2 regions of the Priestia sp. FSL R5-0597 genome follow, and region 2 is predicted to be linked to the other one. Evidence: predicted binding sites of a transcription regulator. Region 2 holds the regulator's gene; the other holds the start of a gene.
What was found. The regulator LexA, encoded in region 2, represses DNA repair genes until DNA is damaged. The targets are predictions, from matches to a motif close to CGAACATATGTTCG.
Positions count from the first base shown of each region.

Region 1: MKX72_RS09230 (Y-family DNA polymerase) is a predicted target of LexA. The motif match lies at 5,227-5,240, and genes of this name have one in related genera.

Region 1 is NZ_JBBOUZ010000001.1:1,801,806-1,811,859, reverse strand. It holds gene MKX72_RS09265 (hypothetical protein) at 203-586, opposite strand; gene MKX72_RS09260 (hypothetical protein) at 936-1,379, opposite strand; gene MKX72_RS09255 (hypothetical protein) at 1,500-2,000, opposite strand; gene MKX72_RS09250 (hypothetical protein) at 2,078-2,410, opposite strand; gene MKX72_RS09245 (SMI1/KNR4 family protein) at 2,543-2,920, opposite strand; gene MKX72_RS09240 (SMI1/KNR4 family protein) at 2,934-3,449, opposite strand; gene MKX72_RS09235 (YolD-like family protein) at 3,570-3,902, opposite strand; gene MKX72_RS09230 (Y-family DNA polymerase) at 3,917-5,182, opposite strand; gene MKX72_RS09225 (hypothetical protein) at 5,442-6,131, shown strand; gene MKX72_RS09220 (hypothetical protein) at 6,161-6,406, shown strand; gene MKX72_RS09215 (DUF4181 domain-containing protein) at 6,760-7,116, shown strand; gene MKX72_RS09210 (hypothetical protein) at 8,012-8,437, opposite strand; gene MKX72_RS09205 (WapI family immunity protein) at 8,748-9,164, opposite strand; gene MKX72_RS09200 (hypothetical protein) at 9,216-9,494, opposite strand; gene MKX72_RS09195 (DUF2695 domain-containing protein) at 9,564-10,054, opposite strand, start outside.
Region 2 is NZ_JBBOUZ010000001.1:3,894,505-3,904,558, forward strand. It holds gene MKX72_RS20660 (YneB family resolvase-like protein) at 1-113, opposite strand, end outside; gene yneA (cell division suppressor protein YneA) at 167-496, opposite strand; gene lexA (transcriptional repressor LexA) at 643-1,260, shown strand; gene MKX72_RS20675 (hypothetical protein) at 1,470-2,915, shown strand; gene MKX72_RS20680 (hypothetical protein) at 2,983-3,162, opposite strand; gene MKX72_RS20685 (cation diffusion facilitator family transporter) at 3,302-4,279, opposite strand; gene MKX72_RS20690 (APC family permease) at 4,389-6,215, opposite strand; cyclic di-AMP (ydaO/yuaA leader) riboswitch at 6,378-6,519, opposite strand; gene MKX72_RS20695 (N-acetylmuramoyl-L-alanine amidase) at 6,711-7,751, opposite strand; gene glnA (type I glutamate--ammonia ligase) at 8,674-10,008, opposite strand.

The DNA.
Region 1 (10,054 bases), 2.1 Mb from region 2:
AATTGATTCGTATCCTGTTTAAAGCAGGTAAGTATATGCCTAATAACGCTTCTATTCTTCCCTCCTCGTTTGACTGCAAGAGAATTTTTTTCAATGTTTTTAATCGCTTTATCTTCTCATACAGAATGAATTTCTTTTTCCCCCTTCTTTCAGCTAGTCATCTGAAGAGTCTGGCCCATCAAATGACTAACTCTCTTTTTTGCTATTTTGAAACCATAGCGTTACGAATGTATCTCTTCGCTCGCTTTCTAGCAACTGTATAAACAATCATCTGCAGTACAAGCGCCGTAAGGCTTATGAGTACGATTTGCTCAACCGAAGTAACAGGCGAAAAGTATTTTTCCCATTTTGGATCAGGAAGTCTTAACGCGTTATAAAAATATGAAGTACTAAAAGAAACGATATTTCCTAAAATAAGTGACAAATCTGCTCTAATCAGCCCGCTTAGATAAGATAGTACGACTGTAACCATGGCCATGATTATATAGTTTATTTTTGAATCATCTTCAAAATCTTTTCGTATAGATAGATAAACATATGGAATGCAATAAATGGTAAAAATTATAAAAGGAAGTATTCTTCTCATATAGCAATCTCTCCAATATTTAGGATTCGACATAGTTCTCTATTATTATAAATGAACGAAGAGAATTTTTTCCAGTTTTTTGTGCACAGCGAGTGTAGAAATACCCATATGTATCATGATTGTTTGTAAAATCATTTCTTAAGGCAAAGTAAAAAGCACTCTTGTGAGTGCTTTTTTACAGCATATTTATTTAAGCAGCACATGTGTTTATTCAACTATTCTTTGTTTACTAAAGAATAGTGCGTCTTTGTATACTACCTCTTTTACTCTTGACTGTAGCTTTTTTTCTATCCCTGCTTTAGCATTTTCAAAACATACTTTAAAGCGGTAGTTAAAATATAAAAGCACGCTAACTCGGTTCTTCAGCAAGTACCCAAGGGACTTCTATCTCAAAATTCAGTTGAAGTACGGGTCTGGCAAATCCACCAGGGACAAATTCCAAATTTTTAGAAAAGCCAATATGTAAATTATTACTTATTTGGATTGCATCATCTGAATTTATAATTTCAAGAGGCGTTTGAAGAGATACCTTACCTACAAGATGATAACAGCCAATATAGAAGTGTAGCCCATTTTCTTGAGGATCAAAATGTGATAAGTGATTACATTGAGAAGGATTAATACCTAGTTGGTAAAAAAACTGAAGCTCTATCTCTGATCGTGACTTCATAGCTTCATAGAAGTTTAGACAATATAGACAATCGCACAAATCCCACTTCTTCAAATACTGTTTTTTTGTTTCTTCAACATCAATTTCTAAAATCCAATTATTAATCTTTATAGTTTGATACATAGTCTTCACTTCCCATACTTAGGCTATTTAGAAGTTACCTTCAGCTGCAGAATTCTTTAGCTTAATTTATAAGCTGATTAGAAAGATATATGTCCAATTATAATGAATCAGCAAAAGCATCTAATAATTCTTCACCTTTAGTTTCTGAATGGCTCTTAATACTTCATTCCTATTTTTAGCAAGCTTCATCCACTTTGGAAGTCGACTCTCGACACTTAAATAATAGGGATGTGATTCCCTAAGTTCAGCTTCTATATAGCTTTCGATATAATTTAAATGTTCTAGGTTTAATGCCCATAAGGTGTTTCCACTGCATGCGATTTGTAAGTAGAGTGGAAGTCGAAAATACCAGTCGCAGGGATTTTTGGCTAAAATCACTTCATAATTCACTTTAGGTTCGTACGAGACCCTTGCTTGTCCATAACCGTTTGCTTTTATAACTTTGTTTTTTATGACTCCGCAAGCAGTACAAATAAACCTTCTTCTGACGTGAGCGATATAAGGACTCGGGTCATCTAAAGCTATGACTTTGGCGCAAGAAGCACAATGTGGACAAACGACTAGAAACTCATACCCTAACTCTATAAGTGTTTTATTTTTATTTAGAACTGTTTTTTTCAAGACGTTTCCCCTTTGAATTTATTCATTCATATTATCGAAGCGACGAAACCACAACATGGATTTCATTTAATTCTACATCAATCACCAGCTGCAAATACTAATTTATTTAGCTTCAGTGCTTCTAAGCAAAGATTCTTTAATGCTTCAGCAAAAGCTCTCGTATTCAGGTTTATCTCCGTTGGTTGTCTACAGGTAGTCTGTAATGCTTCACATATCTTTACTAATTGCTTTATTTCTTGTACAGAAAATAACTTGTCACCATACTGATCTAACCCCGTCAATAATTCAAATGGACCCTTGGATTCTCTCGCTAACAGATAGTCTTGTACTCTTTCCTCAAATTTTACACATTTAGTAGAAGAAGCTGCTTCTTTCTCATTATTAACGATATAGAAATCGATTCCTACCATCAGGACCTTCCTTTCTCTACATTCTTTCTAAGTTTAATAGGTACTACAAAAGAGGACAGCTAGGTAGATATTAAACTACTATCTATCCTCTTATGTCCATACTCTTATCAAAATCTTTTAACGAAGCCATAATTAAGTAACATCTTCTACAAACTCTTCTAGAGAATCATACATTTCTAAAGCGTCCCATTCACCCATACCATGTTCAGCTGTAAAAACTGGATAATCTTCATTCGCTATATCAATAAAAAGCGGGTCACCGCCGATTTCTTCATCATACCCTATGACAAACCACCTTTCTTGCCAATCTCCTTCTTGATTCCCTATAAGGGAATTGGCTTCTAGATCTTCTCTATAGCCTAATTGTCCATCTAAAAACTCGCTTTTAAGATAGATATAATAAGGAGTAGAAAGAATTTCTCCCACTTCATCTTCAAATTCTACTTTCACCGACGTACCTGGAAGTGCTTTAAGAATTTTATAGATTTTCTCTATATCCGGCTTTATCATTTGCTTCTCCCCTTTAATGATCTATATGATTTATCGTGGCCATTACCCATTCTTCTAAGCTGTCTGCTATTACTTCGCGCTGTTCCCAATCGTGCCAAAAGGTGATAATTTGGCCGACTTTTCCTCCTTCATCAGGATCCAAGTCTATACAAATATCATCTCCTCCCCCATTCGTGGCAATCGAAATCCAACGCGGGTTCCACCACAATTCTTTTTTCACTGGTCCAACAGATTCTACTTCTGGAAAATCTTCAAATTCTCCTCCGTCTAAAAGCTCTTTTAAGGTTTGCCACGTATACAGAATCTCCTCTAGAGGTAATAGAGTATAATTTTCAATAACTCCTATATACTCATCGCTCTGTCCATTATGTATCATTAACCAGTCTTTAAGGTTTTGGGGGAAGGTTAGTCCCATCTTTTGTTCAACCGCTGCAATTTCTGATTCAGCAGCTGCTTCGTTAAGTGTTCCTACTGCTTCTGGCCGATTTATTCTCAACCACTGTTCAAATTCATGCCAAACCTGCTTCATTTTAAAGGCCTCCTTATATAACATTACTAAATGAATCTATGAAAATGATCCTGTACTTTTTAAGCTTATACTAATTATGTATGGGAATCTTATGTAAATAAACTGTTTTATTACTTTCTACTACATGAAACGAACATCAATTAGCTCGCTTAACCTCATTTTGTTTGTTTGCTTACATCCTTCATCTATAAAAACAAAGACACCTCCTAGAGAATCAACAAATTGAATAATTCCTGTTTCCGTTATACACTGCCCATGTTTGTAATACGTCAGGTACACTTTTTTATGTGTATGAAGCGCTTCGATCAAAGTGAAATTAATCTGTTCCATTTGATCTTCTGTTAAAAAAGGTTGTGGTATCTCTGCTTGTTTTTTTATCATTTCCTGTAATCCTCTGTATTGCTCTGGCATAGTGGCGAACGGTCGCCATTTTTTCATTCCTCTGTTCTGCATATTATTTTCCTCCTTTATGCTTTATGACCTCCTAGAAGGCCGTTTCGATAACGAGCCGTTGAATGATCGAGATAGCTTGAGGCCCGTAGAACGCTATTCTTTCCATAACGAAGACGAATGTCATCGATCGTTTTTGCAAGTGCATAGGCTCTTTCCCGCTGATCAATATCCTCAAATAAGCTCATTTGTTCTTCTTCTTGAATGCGTGTGTTCGACAAGGAAATGCCAATGGAACGAATCGGCATTCCGCTATCATGTGTATGTAAGATGGTTAAACAATACGGAAAGATATCTTGGCTTAAATTCGAAGCTCTCCCCATTTTCTTTTGTCTGGAGAAGCCTCCACTTGTTTGTTTGCTGTAACCAATAGATAAATGAACAGTCTGAGCCACTACTTCATGCATGCGTAAACGAAAACATACATCGTCCAATAGCTCTAACAGCAATAACTCCACTTCTTTTCGGTTTGTATAATCATGGAATAGAATCTGACTTTTTCCAAATGAACGAGAGCTAGGAATGTACACATCAGAAATGCGACTGTAATCAATCCCATTCGCATGTTGATGCAACTCTTCACCCAGAATGCCAAATTCTTTTTGTAACATCTCTACAGAAGAAAGAGCGAGTTCTTTTATGGAGTGAATGCCCAGACGATTCAAGCGTCTTTCCGTCGCAGACGAGATCCCCCAGAAATCCTTCATGGGATGAATGGACCACAGCTTAGAGGGAATATCCTCATATCGCCAATACGCAACTCCTGTTGGGCTATTCTTAGCCTCATGATCTAAACTCACCTTCGCCAGTAAGAGATTGGGACCGATGCCTGCGGTAGCTGTCAGCCGTGTCTTACGGTAAATCTCGTTAATGATTTTATGGGCTAATTCTTCTGGTGTTTTAGCGAATAAATGCAAAGAAGCTGTCGCATCAATAAACAACTCATCAATGCTATAGGCATGAAAATCTTCAGGAGCCACATACTGTAACACCAAACTAGAAATATAGTTCGAAGCCTTAATATATCTCTCCATAGATGGATTCACCACATGGATATCTTTCCTTTTAGGGATGTCAAAAAGACGACTTCCTGTTTTGATTCCTTCTTTCTTTAATAAAGGTGTGGCAGCTAACACAACCGATCCCGACCGTTTGATATCTCCTACCACCGCAAGCTTTGTTTTCAGCGGATCTAATCCCCGTATGACAGAAGAAACTGAAGCAAAAAATGCTTTCATGTCGATGCATATAATGACTCTGTTTGGTAGCTGGGCATAATCCATTGAAAGAACTCCTCAGATAAAGAACGTTTGTTCTCTATTATATACGAACAAACGTTCTTTATTCAATGGAAATTCTAAATTTTTCCCGATTATTGTTACTGCAATATGATATATCTCTTTTTAATCAACTTACAGAAAGGTCTATATAACTATAAAAATAACAAATTATTATTTTTATGTATATTTTTGTTACATTTTCTGTTTTTGTATAGTATAATTTCTCATTGTTGACAAAATATGAAAAAGGGGAGAAAATCAAGTGGTAAAGAATCGAATTTTAGTTAAAGCCTTTTTATTAATGATTTTAGGTCTATTTTCGTTTAGCAGTATATCTTACGCAGATGAATGGAACGATGATGAATTTCAGAAGTTAGTTTTGGAAGAAAAAATTGAAGTATATGGATTAGATGAACTTAAAAATGCAGGGATTTTAGAGAACGATGCAATCAACAAAGTTACATATACTGCTTTTTTTGAAGATGGAGTTAGTTACGATATCAATTTACAAGTGACTACAAACACAAGTGGGGCTATTACGGCTGTTGTATCTGATGCTTCGACAAGTACTTTTGAAGCTTTAAAAAGAAGAGGTAAACCTAAAAAGGGAAAGAATAACACTGTTCCATATAAATTAAATGGTGGAATGAACAAATCAAGCTTTATCAATGAGCACGCATATGATAGGCATAAGTATAATCCAAAGAAAAAATCTACACCTAATGATACTCAATATGGTCGCAATGTTGATGTCAAAAAATTAAGAGAAGAAACTATGAATAATTACGATAATAAATGGTCACAAACTGATAAAAAAGGAAATACTCAAGTTTTTTACGCTAAACGTTTTGATTCTAATATTAGTACCTCAGATACTTCGACAAGAGATCATAGAGTTATAATAAATAAAAGCAACTCTGCAAAGAGTACGCAATTTCCACTAGCATTCTAATTGTGCTATAGATAAGGGGTAGACAACAAATGATTAACGTAAAAAAAAGCCAAGTTTTTATAGAGCTTGATATAGCTAATTGGGATAATACTGAGTTTGGTAGCACTTTGTATGAAATGTGTGAAACTAACAAAGAATATGAAAATGATTTAGTTGAAGTTCACCAAGTTGTTTTTCTTGGTAAACGAAAAAGCCAAGATCATTATTTAATCATTTTAAATATTACTCAGGATATAAACAATTTAGGTAAACCTGTAGAAAATTTATATAGATAATCTAAGAGGCTGGGCTTTGTCCCGGCCTCTTATTATATTCTAGTTCACATAAGTTTAATTATCGGAACCATACAAAAATATGAGCTCTTGGTATACAAGGGCTCTTTAACTTTCCATCTTTTCTTTACATAGTTATTTCGTCATTACATCATCTTCCTCAGTAACATATATTTTAAATCTTTATAAAACGCAATTTTATAACTTTCAATTGCTACTATGTTTTCATTCACAAGTGAAGCCTCTTCTTACTGTTCAATAAAACCTGCCTTAAATCATATGATTAATTCCACAACAAGTGGATTAATTTAATTAAAATAGAAAAAAATGATATTATTGGATATTAGGAGGTATTTATGTACAAATTTTTGATTTTTATTATAGTAGCGTTTTATATCGCTCATTATGTCGAAAAATACTTAAGAAAAAAGATGCACTTAGAAACCGATCCAGATATTTATAGAAAAAAAGTAAACAGGTGGCACTCAAGAATAGAAGTTGTACTATACATAATATTTTTATTTTCCCTAAGCTATTATAATCAAGTTCCTATGTGGATTATTTTAGCTGCTTTTTGTATTGTTTATCAGGGATTTAATATATTTATGGAATGGAAATTTGCAAGAGAAACAAAGGAACACCTTTTAGCCGTTATCTTCTTCTTCTTTTATTTAGCTTCTATAGGAGTTGGTACTTTGTTAAATGTATTTTAAATAGGAGTTGAATATTATTGCTAAAAACATTTTTATACCTCTTACTATTATTGTTAGTAGCATCTCTTATTACAAAGTATCTTGCTATAAAATTAAATGTTAAAGATGACCACGACACTGAAAAAATCATGTAAACAAGTGGCATAAATGGGTAGAAAAAAGTTTTTATATTGTTTTTATTATACTCTTTATTGCTTTTGAACAGCTTCCTATGTGGGTCATGTTAATTATTTTCTGTTTATGTTATTTAAGTTTCCGAATCTTTATGGAGTGAAGATATAACAGAGAAACTAGGGAATATTTAATATCATTTAGTCTCCTGATATATTTTTTAATAGCAATTATTATTGGAGCAATATTGAATGTTTTCTAATGGTTTATTTATACATACACAAAGAGCTATGTACGTTATAAAAAGCATAGAAAATAAATACACTATAATACATAAGAGCAGGTGGAAATAATTTTTATACCTATATTAGTTTTACTAGTTGGTTTGTATCTATTAATCTCGGGAATTTTAATCATCGTAAAAGATAAAAACACAAAAGGAAAGACTAAAAAAACTTTAGTTGTTTTAGCAGTAGCATCCGATATAGTTACTGATCCAGTGTCGTCTTCTGGGTTCCGTATTATGCTTGGTGCTGTTCTTATAATAGGTGGATTAATTTTATTATAAGAAATACCTATTGGTATATAACTATGTTTCAAAAGGATTCATATCGATTAACCGGTATGAATCCTTTTTTATTACTAAAAATGTTCGTAAAAGTGCATGGATTCCAGAAGACGTTCGTAATTGTTTTTATAACTTAAGCAAACGATAAAGATGATAGATTTCTTACGAAAAAGAAAAGTTCGTAAAGGTATACCTTTACGGACTATGTATTCTTTATCATTTGAATGTAAAGACTTTTACTACGCTCAAATTATTATCTCTATACAAAGAAAATTGATACTTTCCCGCAGAAAGTTTTCCTGAACTAATTTTAAATTCGTAACCCGCAGTGGCCTCGTCATTAGGAATAATTTCTTCCATTAAAACATTGCTCTTATCCTTGATATTAGCTAATTTTAGTACAAACTTTTTATTTTGTTTTTCCTTTTCCGAATTTTCTTTAAAATGTGTAGAGACGATTATTTCCTTATTTCGATCCACTTTATTCTGTGGATCAATAATGTGTTGAGATTCATCATTTGTTTTATATCCTATTTCTATATTATCTCTTTTGATTTCTCCATCTTCTTTGAGTATAAAAAAGAAAAAAGTAATAGAAATTAATAGAACAAATAAAATCAAAAACCATTTACTTTTTGACATGTAAATTACCTACTTTGTTATATTATAGTAGATTTATACCATAATAACGTTTTATTCACAACAGTATATACAAAGGAGCTTTTTTAAGATATTAGGGCATGTAATTCTGGGGATTTATGCCTTTGCGAACTGTACCTTTTTATAGGATAATCGAAAGCTACGTTATTGAAATTTTGAATTTTTGTTATCATTGATCTTTCTAAAACAATTTATTGTATATACACTCTTAGTTAATGTAGGAGAGGTTTTGAGAAATAAAAACACCAAGGTACTTTACCCTACCTTGGATTTCCTTTTTTCATTAATTATCTCAGCTAATATCCCCATATTGACTCAAAAATGTTTTTAATTCATTTAACGTAGCTAAAATAAAACTTTGATCACTTTCTATTTCAAATTGCAGTACGTTTTCCAAATAAGGCTTCTCTCTATAATAACCTTGGATAACGACTTGACCTAGATTATTAAATTCAAATTCTATTTGAAGAGACGTTTCGTAGTTTATAAAAGTGGCTATGCCTTGGAGGGTATTATAGCATTTGTTTAATGCTTGATAAAATTCATACATATCGTTTGTAGTGAACCACAATTCTCCTAATACATAGTAATTCCCAGTCTTTATTTCAACCGTTCCTTCAATATCATAACCTCCAAAATGACTTTTTTTATTGGAAAACCCATATTTCTTTTCTGACTTAATTTGAATAAAGCCCTGTTTACCTTCAATTTTAATTTGATTCTTGCATCTCTTTTCTCAACGATAGTACTTATATCTTTATTAAGATAATTGAATACCATGTTTTATTTTCTCAATCCATTCTTGAATTTGTCTATTGTCGTAGAAATATATATCGGGTTCCATCTCTAAATCGATGCCTAATAAGAAAATAAAGTATTCATGTAATTGATTCTCATTTAAGGAAAGATTACTTCTATTATCTAGATTTTGAACCCATTTGTAGGCCCACATATTAAATTGCTCTCTAGATACGTCTCCTTTGAGAACATCTTCTAGCTTATTTATCAAATCTTTGTTTGTTGGCTGACTTTCAAACATTCGTTTCACCTTTTCAAAATAGATATTTATTAAAGTTAGTAAAATAAAGACTTTCAGTAGTACTTTAACCTAATCGATCACATTCATAAGAACTTCACAATCACAAAAACCACCATGATTTTGTAAGGCCTTTACTAACTTAGACTTTTTGTTTCTTAACACGTTTATATCCAACCACTCTCTGGTATAAATTAACGTATGATTACAACCATACGATTCTAATTTTTCTTGTAGATATATTTCTAACGATTTTAATTGCTCTGATGTTATTCCAAGCTCTTTCCATTGGTTTCCGTATTCTGTTAGCATAGCTAATCTTTTTAGTAACTTTTTATCTTTTTCGCCAAGAGATAGGGCATTCTGAAGTGCCGTTAAGGCCTCGTTATAATTTAATAGATATTCTTCAGCCTCCGATAGCAATTGCCAAGCTAAAGCATTAGTAGGGTATTGGTTAACATAATCCTTTAAACCTTTTCTTGCTACTAAAAGATGAGGAATGGCCTTTTTTGAGGGAGCTCTTCTTTGATAAGACCCTTGCATAGCTAATTTTTGTCCTGTGA
Region 2 (10,054 bases):
ACTTTTAGATGGTGAAGATCAGCAAGCTTTTTTAATTCTTCTTGCTGGCGCTGTAAAGATGTTTCTTGGGTTTTTTTATCCGTACTTACACGGCAATAAATAATGGCGTCCACTTTTATCACGACCTTTTCGGCTTCTAACAATATTCAGGAACGGCCGTTACACACTACTGTTCAATTGCCACTTGATTATGTAACTCTTTTTTTAAAACAGGAATATATAATTTATCTCCAGGAGATAAAGACTGGGCAGTGTCTGAGTTTAGATCATTGACGTCTTCAACCCATTTGACAAATTCATTGGTGGTCAAATGATGGTGATTATGATACTTGTTGGACAAGTCCCAAAGCGTATCTCCTTTTGTAATAGTAACCGTTGAATATTTGTCTAAATCTACTTTATCCGCTCCTAAAACCAGCGTCAATACATATGTAAGTGCAGCGATAACTGCAAAAAAAATAGCGTAATGTTTCATAGAATGTAAGAATTGGTGCATATTATGATCCCCCTATCAGAATATATGTTCTTATTTTATTGAGAACATTTGTTTCTGTCAATGGAATTCTTCGAACTTATGTTTGTATATTGACACATCACGTGGTATAATTCACCTAAAGAATAGCTAAAATCGAGGTGAAAAATATGAAGCTATCAAAACGTCAACAAGACATACTAGATTTTATTAAGCACGAAGTAAAATTAAAAGGTTATCCGCCTTCTGTTCGTGAGATTGGGGAAGCGGTTGGATTAGCCTCTAGTTCCACTGTACACGGGCATTTAGCTCGTTTAGAAAGCAAAGGGTTAATTCGCAGAGATCCAACAAAACCAAGAGCAATCGAAGTTCTTCAACTAGACGAAGTAAACATCCCTAAAAGCAATGTCATTAATGTTCCTGTTATCGGTAAAGTAACAGCGGGTCTTCCTATAACAGCCGTTGAAAATGTGGAAGAATATTTCCCTCTTCCAGATAAATTCGTTTCTCCAGATGATCATGTATTTATGCTTGAAATTATGGGAGAAAGTATGATTGAAGCAGGTATTCTAGATGGCGATATGGTAATCGTACGTCAGCAGCAAACTGCTAATAACGGAGATATTGTGGTCGCTATGACCGAGGACAACGAAGCAACGGTAAAACGTTTCTTTAAAGAAGAAAATTTCGTTCGTTTACAGCCTGAAAATTCAACGATGGCGCCTATTATTCTTCGCCACGTAACGATTTTAGGAAAAGTCACTGGTGTATATCGCACGATTCACTAATCACACTGTATGTAAAACCAACTAATCATGATGTTAGTTGGTTTTTTTTACGTTTGTTTTCTAAAAAAATTGGCATATTATAAATGATACGTCGAATCATTACAGGCAGGTAGAGCGGTTTTTATAAAGCCTGTTTTACCTTTTACTTTCTGTCTGCATTTTTTCGACTCTCAAAAAAAATACAACCGACTATAAGAAGGATGTAGTTTATGACCAATACACCAAGGAAAACAGAACCATTTCAAACTATTATGCCTACCAAAGCAATGAACATGTTTCTTTTTCCTTTTTCCTTTGATCGAAAAAATAAAGAGCAGCTTGTTCATGCACTAGAAGCAAATATGTTTGAGTTTTTTTCCATTCAAAACAAACATGTAGAAAAAGAATACTACGGAGAACAGTATTACGTATCTCATGATAGCTTGGATCAATATTTTCTTCCTTACATTGAATGTATTCTATTTCCTGATTCGTGCGAAAAAGAAGGCTTGCTTCGATTTTCAAAAAAAATAGACCATACCGTTACGCTACAAACTTCCTCCACCACCGTGTCTAGCAACGTGCTGTCTGTGGATGTTTTTTTATGTCCTTTTGAAATTGGCGTCATGACCATTCGCACTGAGATGAGTCATAATCATTACACCTATGATGACATTTTAGAATTCATGAATCATTTTCGTGTATTAGAACCGAAGCTTGCTGAAGAGCATGGATCCACCATTACCTATGAACATCATCGCTATAGCAAAGTACAGGATTATATTTTTTCACAGCTCGCGCCATTTTTGAACGAACACATCAAAAAAGAAGCGACGCGTGAACAGCACGTCGGGAGTCTTCCTTATTTTATCGATGAACGGATGTTTGTATTAAGTTATGTAACGGTAAATCAAGAGCAAGAGATTAACTCCACAACTTTATTTCGTACTGGGCAGCTAAATAGCTATACGCCTGACGGGAAACCGTTTATCTCTGCACACAACCATGAGTATATTAAAACGTATAATACCAAACACGTGTATTCCAGATGGGCTCCTGAAACCTATTACGTTATAACAGACCATGTGTTTTCGTGTATTTCTAAATCGACAGACTCTAAAACGGATCAGCTTTTGATGAATCATCTATTTGGCCAACATTACTATAATTTATTTTTGCATTTTTTCTATAAAATCGTGTTGCTAAAACTATCCTATGAGTATTCTCAGCTCACGTTTCATAAAAATTCAGAGGGCATCGAGCGACTAATTCGCTCTATTACTGTATTTTCAGGTAAATATTTATTTTTAGAAATTAGCTCTCGCACGGAAGGTCAAGAGTTTTCTGAGCTCTTTAAAAAAATCTTCCACATCAATTCTCTTTATCAAGAAGTCAAAGAAACCCTTGGTACTTTGTATCAAAATCAAGAGAAAATCGCGGCCAAGCGTCACAATTACTTATTATTAATTTTAACGATTTATACCGTTCTTTCCGGTATTTACGGAATGAATTTAGTTATTAGCAAGCTAAAGGGAAACATCAATTGGGATAGTATGAAGCAGTTTTCTATCTTTGAATATATCGCTTTAATAGTAGCTTTATCAGGAATTCTGATCAGCATTAGTCTCGGAGTGAGTTCCCTATGGAATTTATTAAAAGATCGATTTAAAACATAAAAGCTGTTCGCATCAGAAAATACATGATAAAAAAGAAGAGATTGAGACATAACTAAATTAAGCAAGTCTAAAGGGAAACAAATGAAATAAATAAGCTAGCAGGGATTGCTTGTGACACCTCTGTTGATTTCCGTGCAAGACTTCGCTTTCCGCGGGCGACCGGTGAGCCTCCTCGTCGCTTGCGCTCCTGCAGGGTCTCACCCCTTCCGCTTTTCCCGCAGGAGTCTTCGTCTTGCCCTCCAATCAACTGCTAGAAGTAGCTACATACAGAAAACCAACGTTCACCCTAACCATAAAAAAATCCGAACGAGTTTGATTCTCCATCAAGAATCAAACTCGTCCAGATTTCTTTTCAACTAAAATACTTTTGTTTCAGCCTATTGTTTTTATTCTTTTTGAAGCTGTAAATCGCTTGTCACCCAGTCAGGAATTCCATCATCTTCATCAAATTCAATAATGACATCCGTTATTCCTTTTTCCTGTAAAATACGATTTTCGAGACGATCTTTAATATCATCCGCTTCTGCTACTGTTAAAGAAGGATCAATTTCTACTTTTAATTCAACGTGAAGCTCTTCTCCTTCTTTCATCACCATTAACGTTTGAATATCACGCACTTGTACATCTTGCATAACAATGGCGCCAATTTTCATTTCCATTTCTTTATCTGCTTCACCAAGCGCTCCAGCAGCGTTATCTAAAAATACTCGTCCTACTACAAAAAACATCATAAGACCAATTAGCATAGAAGCAATTCCTTCAGCTTGATGAAAAGGCGTAAACCGCGAAATAAAAACGGCAATTAAAGCCAATACGCCTCCTCCAGTGGCTACCAGATCTTCCATAAAAACAAGCTTAGTTGCTGGCTTTGCTTTCTTTAGATGAACAAAGCTTTGCGTAAAAACATTGACCTCTGCAGTATTCATTCCGACATCGTGCAAAATTTCTTTCATTGCCTTAAAGAGGACAAACATCTCAAGTAATACCGAGATGCCAAGTACTGCAATATTTAAAATAAAGCCTGAAGACTTCGTCGGATGAAGAATATGATGATACCCTTCTTTAATCGTTTCAAATGCCATAATTCCTACTACAAGAACCGCCCCTAATAAAACGAGATTAACCAATCGTCCAAATCCGTTTGGAAATCGTTTGGTCGGAGCTTTTTTGCTTAATGCTGAACCTATAAAAACAAAGAACTGATTTGCTGCGTCTCCTAAGCTGTGCATCGTTTCAGCAAACATCGCTACATTTCCCGTTAAAGCAAAAGCAATCCCTTTAATAATGGATATAATGGTATTAACTATAGCGGCCATCATGGCCGATTTATTTCCTTTTCGCAATAACTTAATTAATTCACTCATGCAATCCCTCCGTTTGTGCCTTTGATGAGATTCAATTATGGTTAGTGTATGTGAATTTAAAAATTAAAAACCTCCAACATATAAGTTGGAGGTTTTTAGTCATGTTTCATTATTTTTTAAAACGATAAGGTACCGTTGTAACGATTACGTTTTTACGGTAAAGCAAATGTGCTTTTAACAGCAGACTGGACTGATTATGAAGGATGTTTTGCCAGCTTTTTTTCGTGATGAACTGCGGAATAACAACCGTAATAGCCATATTATTTTCCCGGGCTTTTTCTTCAGCCATATCGATGAATCGAAACAGCGGACGCACAAGACTGCGGTATTGAGAGTGAAACGTAACAATACGAATATCAGGCTGCCACTTTTCCCACTTCTCTTCCATTCTCTTTTCGCTTTCTCGGTCAAAAGCAACGTGCACCGCAATAACGGTATCACCAATCGTTCTTGCATAGTTCAATGAATTTTCCACTACCTTTGTCATTCCTGCTACAGGAACAATGACCACACTTCCTTCAAGCTTTCCAATCTTTTCTCCTTGCTTAATACGAAGCTGCTCTCCTACTGCTTCATAATGCGTATGAATGCGATGAAAAATATAAACGATAACCGGTAAGAAAACGAGCACGGACCATACTTGTGAAAACTTCGTTGTAAACAAAATGATTAGCACCGTTAAGGTAATGAGGGCACCAATTAAGTTAATGGTTAGCTTTCCTTGCCAGCCGGCCGGCTTTTCTCTAAGCCATTTGACAATCATGCCTGTTTGAGAAAGCGTAAATGGAATGAACACTCCAACTGCATAAAGAGGAATTAATTGTTCCGTCGCTCCTTTAAAGGCGACAAGTAAGACAATAGAAGCAATTCCAAGAATCACAATTCCATTTGAATAGCCTAGTCGATCGCCGCGAATTTGAAACATTCTTGGCATGTATTTATCAGACGATAAGTTTACGGCAAGCAAAGGGAAAGCTGAAAAACCCGTATTCGCTGCTAGCACTAAAATCAGAGCTGTGGTGCCTTGAATAAAATAATAAAACCCATTTCGTCCAAATACACTCGATGCAATTTGTGATACAACCGTTTCATCTGCTTTTGGAGAAATGCCAAGCCAATAAGCTAAAAACGTGATGCCAGAAAATAAAACGGCTAAAATACCGCCCATCAGCATTAATGTATGAACAGCATTTTTTGCACCTGGATCTTTAAAGTTAGGCACTGCATTCGAAATAGCTTCTACACCAGTCAATGCCGAACAGCCTGATGAAAAAGCTTTTAATAATAAAAACAAACTAATACCTGGCACCACGGTACCGAGAGATGTATGAAGCTCAGGTGAAACTTGACCTGTCACTATTTTGAAGAAGCCCACCGCTATTAACAAAATAAGAGCAATCACAAATAAATAAACCGGATAAGCTAAGACAGAAGCGGATTCTGTTACACCTCGTAAATTTAAAACCGTAATAAAAATCACCAGCAAACACGCAATTACTACGTTATAGTGATGCAGCGTTGGAAAAGCCGAAGTTAAAGCATCGGTTCCTGCTGAAACACTCACGGCAACTGTTAAAATATAATCTACTAACAGTGATCCCCCAGCGATAAGTCCAGGATTTTCTCCTAAATTGGTTTTCGAAACAATATAAGCTCCTCCGCCTTGCGGATACGCATAAATAATTTGACGATATGAAAGAATTAAAGCCGTCAGCAGCACCAATACCCCAATCGCAATTGGAATCGAATACCAATAGGCAAGCACGCCCACTGTTGCAAGGACAATCAAAATCTGTTCTGTTCCATAAGCCACTGAAGATAAGGCATCTGATGATAAAATAGCCAGCGCTTTAAGCTTACTAAGCTTTTGATCGCCTAACTCTTTTGTTTTGAGCGGCTTTCCAATCAATAATCTCTTGAGAACTGAATAGTTCACGTAATTTCCCTCCGATGATTGCTTAGCTACTATTCACTGTTCGTTGCTAAGCTCCGTTACAAGTTCATGAATAAGTGATATTATCCCTAAAAAATACCTTTTTATGTTAAAAAAGCGCACAAAAAAAACACTAAGGGTTCTCAGCGTTTTTACACAGCTTAAACCTCCTCTCCAAAACGCTTATGGGGTTAGCTGTCGGATTCGGGCTATGAGAGTAGCCCTACCTTTTAAAAAAGGATTCACCCCAAGTGACAATGCACAAATTTGGGTCCCCCACTTCTGACGAATTAAGCGATAACAGGTCAATATAATTTTCGGTTAAAGGGTATGATTGATAACAAGTTTCTTTCATAACTATCCTTTGTTCTTAGATAATATACTCCCGTACAAATGGTTTGTAAAGCATTATTTTACGTAAACGATAAAATAGTGCTTAAGGCGCTTTTAAGGGGAAAACAAAAGGCCTTCTGCCTGCTTACAGAAGACCTGCTTTCTTTAACTTTTTGCTTTTAAAACGGCTGCTAGCTTGTTTTTCGTTTGAGGACCATAAATGCCATCTACATCATAAGGAAGATACACAAGCTGAAAACGTCTGACTGCATCTTTCGTTTGTACTCCATATATTCCGTCTACTGACCCTACTTTAAAATTAACCGCGTTTAATGCTCTTTGAATCTGTTTCACTGCTTCTCCAGAATCTCCTTGTTTTAAAATTCCATTGGGAAGTGGATATTGTTCAGAAGGTGGTGTTGGAGTAGGTGTTGGTGAAGTTCCTGAAGGAATAACAATTGTTTTTCCAACCTGTAGTGTTAAAGGATCAGAAAGCCCTGTATTCGCTTCTTGAAGCGCTTGTACTGTTATGCCGTACTTCTGTGCAATACTGTACAGCGTATCTCCTTGCTTAATTGTATACGTTTTTTCACCTGGTTCAGAAGGTGATGGATTTGGTGTCGGTGTTGGAGATGGAGATGGATTTGGAACTGCACGACGAGGTAAATTTAAATATACGGCAATTCCTTTTGCATACGATTCACCCATGCTTTTTAAAAAAGCTTCATTTTGAAGAAGTGCTGCATCGGCGCTCCTATCAATAAAAGCTATTTCAGTTAGTACTGCAGGCATATTTGTTAAGCGAAGCACCGCATAATTGGCCGATTTTCGTCCACGATTCGGATGATTATACGACAGCAGCGTTGGCTGTACTTGCCCGTGCACAATCGATTGAAACGTTTTACTAGCATTGCTAGCGCTTCTATAAACATAATCTTCGTATCCTGTTCCTCCACCGGCATTTACGTGAATAGACATAAATGCATCTGCTCCCCACGAATTAGCTTGAGAAGCGCGCTGAGATAACGATAAAAAAGTATCTGTGGTACGGGTGGTTTTAATCGTAAAGTCACTGTAAGTGCTATTTAAATAGCTTATTAAATATTGTTGAATTTTTAACACTAAGTTTTTTTCATACAGTCCATTCGCTCCAACTGCTCCTGCATCTGCCCCACCATGTCCTGCATCAAGATAAATTTTTTTCATATTACTTGTCCCTCCTTATTGTTAACATATGCATGAGGGAAAAAAGTGCTACGTATACTAGCCTACTTAGTGAAAAATTACTAAAAAAGGAGATTGAGACATAACGAAATCACTTCAAACTCAAAACGAACAAATGGGATAAATGCGCTAGTATGGATGGCTTGTTACATCGCTGTTGAATTCCGTGCAAGGCTTCGCTTTCCGCGGGGGGGCTGGTGAGCCTCCTCGTCGCGTGCGTTACTGCGGAGTCTCACCTATTCCGCTTTTCCCGCAGGAGTCTTCGCCTGCCCTCCAATCAACTTCTAGAAGCAACTAAATAGATGAAATCTACGTTCATCCTACCAATAAAAAAATCCGCACAATTCATCGTGCGGTTCCCTCCTCCTAACATACTTTTGGTCCAGATTCTATTCTGGTTGATTAAATAGATCAGGAGGGTCTATTATTTATAACGTTAGGACCTATTTAAAAAGCAGAACGCCTACAACAATGAGAATAATCCAAATTGGAATGCTTATCAATATCCCTATCACTAAACCTTTAAAGAAATTTCCTTCTTTCATTTTTATTACATTCCTCTCCAACAGTATTTTCTAACGATACTATGATTGGCTGAAAACTCTCTGAAGTTATACTGAAATACAGTGCAGAGTGAACACATAAACAATCTCACTATCTGTTATACACTACTTTTACTTATAGATTCAATGAGACAAAAAGCTCATCCTTTTTGATTCATGTAAACAAATTCTTTCTTGTATGTAACAAAACAATAAAAAAGCTCCCTGTAAATTATACGACAGGCAGCTTTTTTATAAACAAGCTATATTATTCAATTTACGTATGTAGAATGTTATTTATTCATTGTGAAAAACAAAAAAGTCGGAGAGAACGTACAAACGATCTCTCCGACTTTTAAAAATTAATATTGGCTCATGTATTGGTCACGTTCCCAAGGATGAACTTGTGTACGGAACATATCCCACTCGATTTCTTTCGCTTCAACGAAGTGCTCTGCTAAGTGTTCACCTAATGCAGAAACCATCACTTCGTTTGATTGGAAGCTATCTAAAGCTTGAGCTAATGTTGCAGGTAAATCTACGATACCTTCTTCAACACGCTCTTCTTTTGTCATTACATAGATATTACGATCGATAGGTTTTGGAGCTTCAAGATTGTTCTTGATTCCATCTAAACCAGCTTTTAATAGAACAGCCATTGCTAAATATGGGTTAGCAGCCGGGTCTACGCTACGTACTTCAACACGAGTTCCTACGCCGCGAGAAGCTGGGATACGGATTAATGGGCTACGGTTGCGAGCAGACCATGCAACATAACAAGGAGCCTCATATCCAGGTACTAGACGCTTATAAGAGTTTACAGTAGGATTTGTTACTGCTGTAAAGCTGTGTGCGTGCTTGATGATACCTGCGATAAATTGACGAGCAGTATCACTTAGCTCTAGATTACCGTTCTCATCATAAAATGCGTTTTGGCCATCTTTGAATAATGAAACGTTACAGTGCATACCTGAACCGTTCACACCAAATAATGGTTTTGGCATAAATGTAGCATGTAAGCCATGTTTACGTGCAATTGTTTTTACAACAAGTTTGAACGTTTGGATATCATCACAAGCTTTTAATGCAGCAGCATATTTGAAGTCGATCTCGTGTTGTCCAGGAGCTACCTCATGGTGAGATGCTTCAATTTCAAAGCCCATTTCTTCAAGCTCTAATACGATGTCACGACGGCAGTTTTCACCAAGGTCAGTTGGCGCTAAGTCGAAGTAGCCACCTTTATCATTTAATTCTAATGTAGGTTCGCCTTTTTCGTCTAATTTGAATAAGAAGAACTCTGGCTCAGGTCCAAGGTTAAAATCAGTAAATCCTAACTCTTCCATCTCTTTTAACACACGTTTTAAGTTATTACGTGGATCGCCATCAAACGGAGTTCTATCTGCATTGTAGATGTCACAAATAAAACGTGCTACTTTACCTTTTTCAGATGTCCAAGGGAAAATAACAAATGTATCAATATCCGGGAATAGGTACATATCTGATTCTTCAATACGTACAAACCCTTCAATAGAAGAACCGTCAAACATCATTTTGTTGTCTAACGCTTTTTCTAATTGACTTACTGGAATTTCAACGTTTTTAATTGTTCCTAAAATGTCAGTGAACTGAAGACGAATATATTTTACATTCTCTTCTTGAACTTTGCGGAAAATATCTTCTTTTGTGTACTTTGCCATCGTGTGATCCTCCCCTAAATCTCTATATAATATTTATAATCTATAC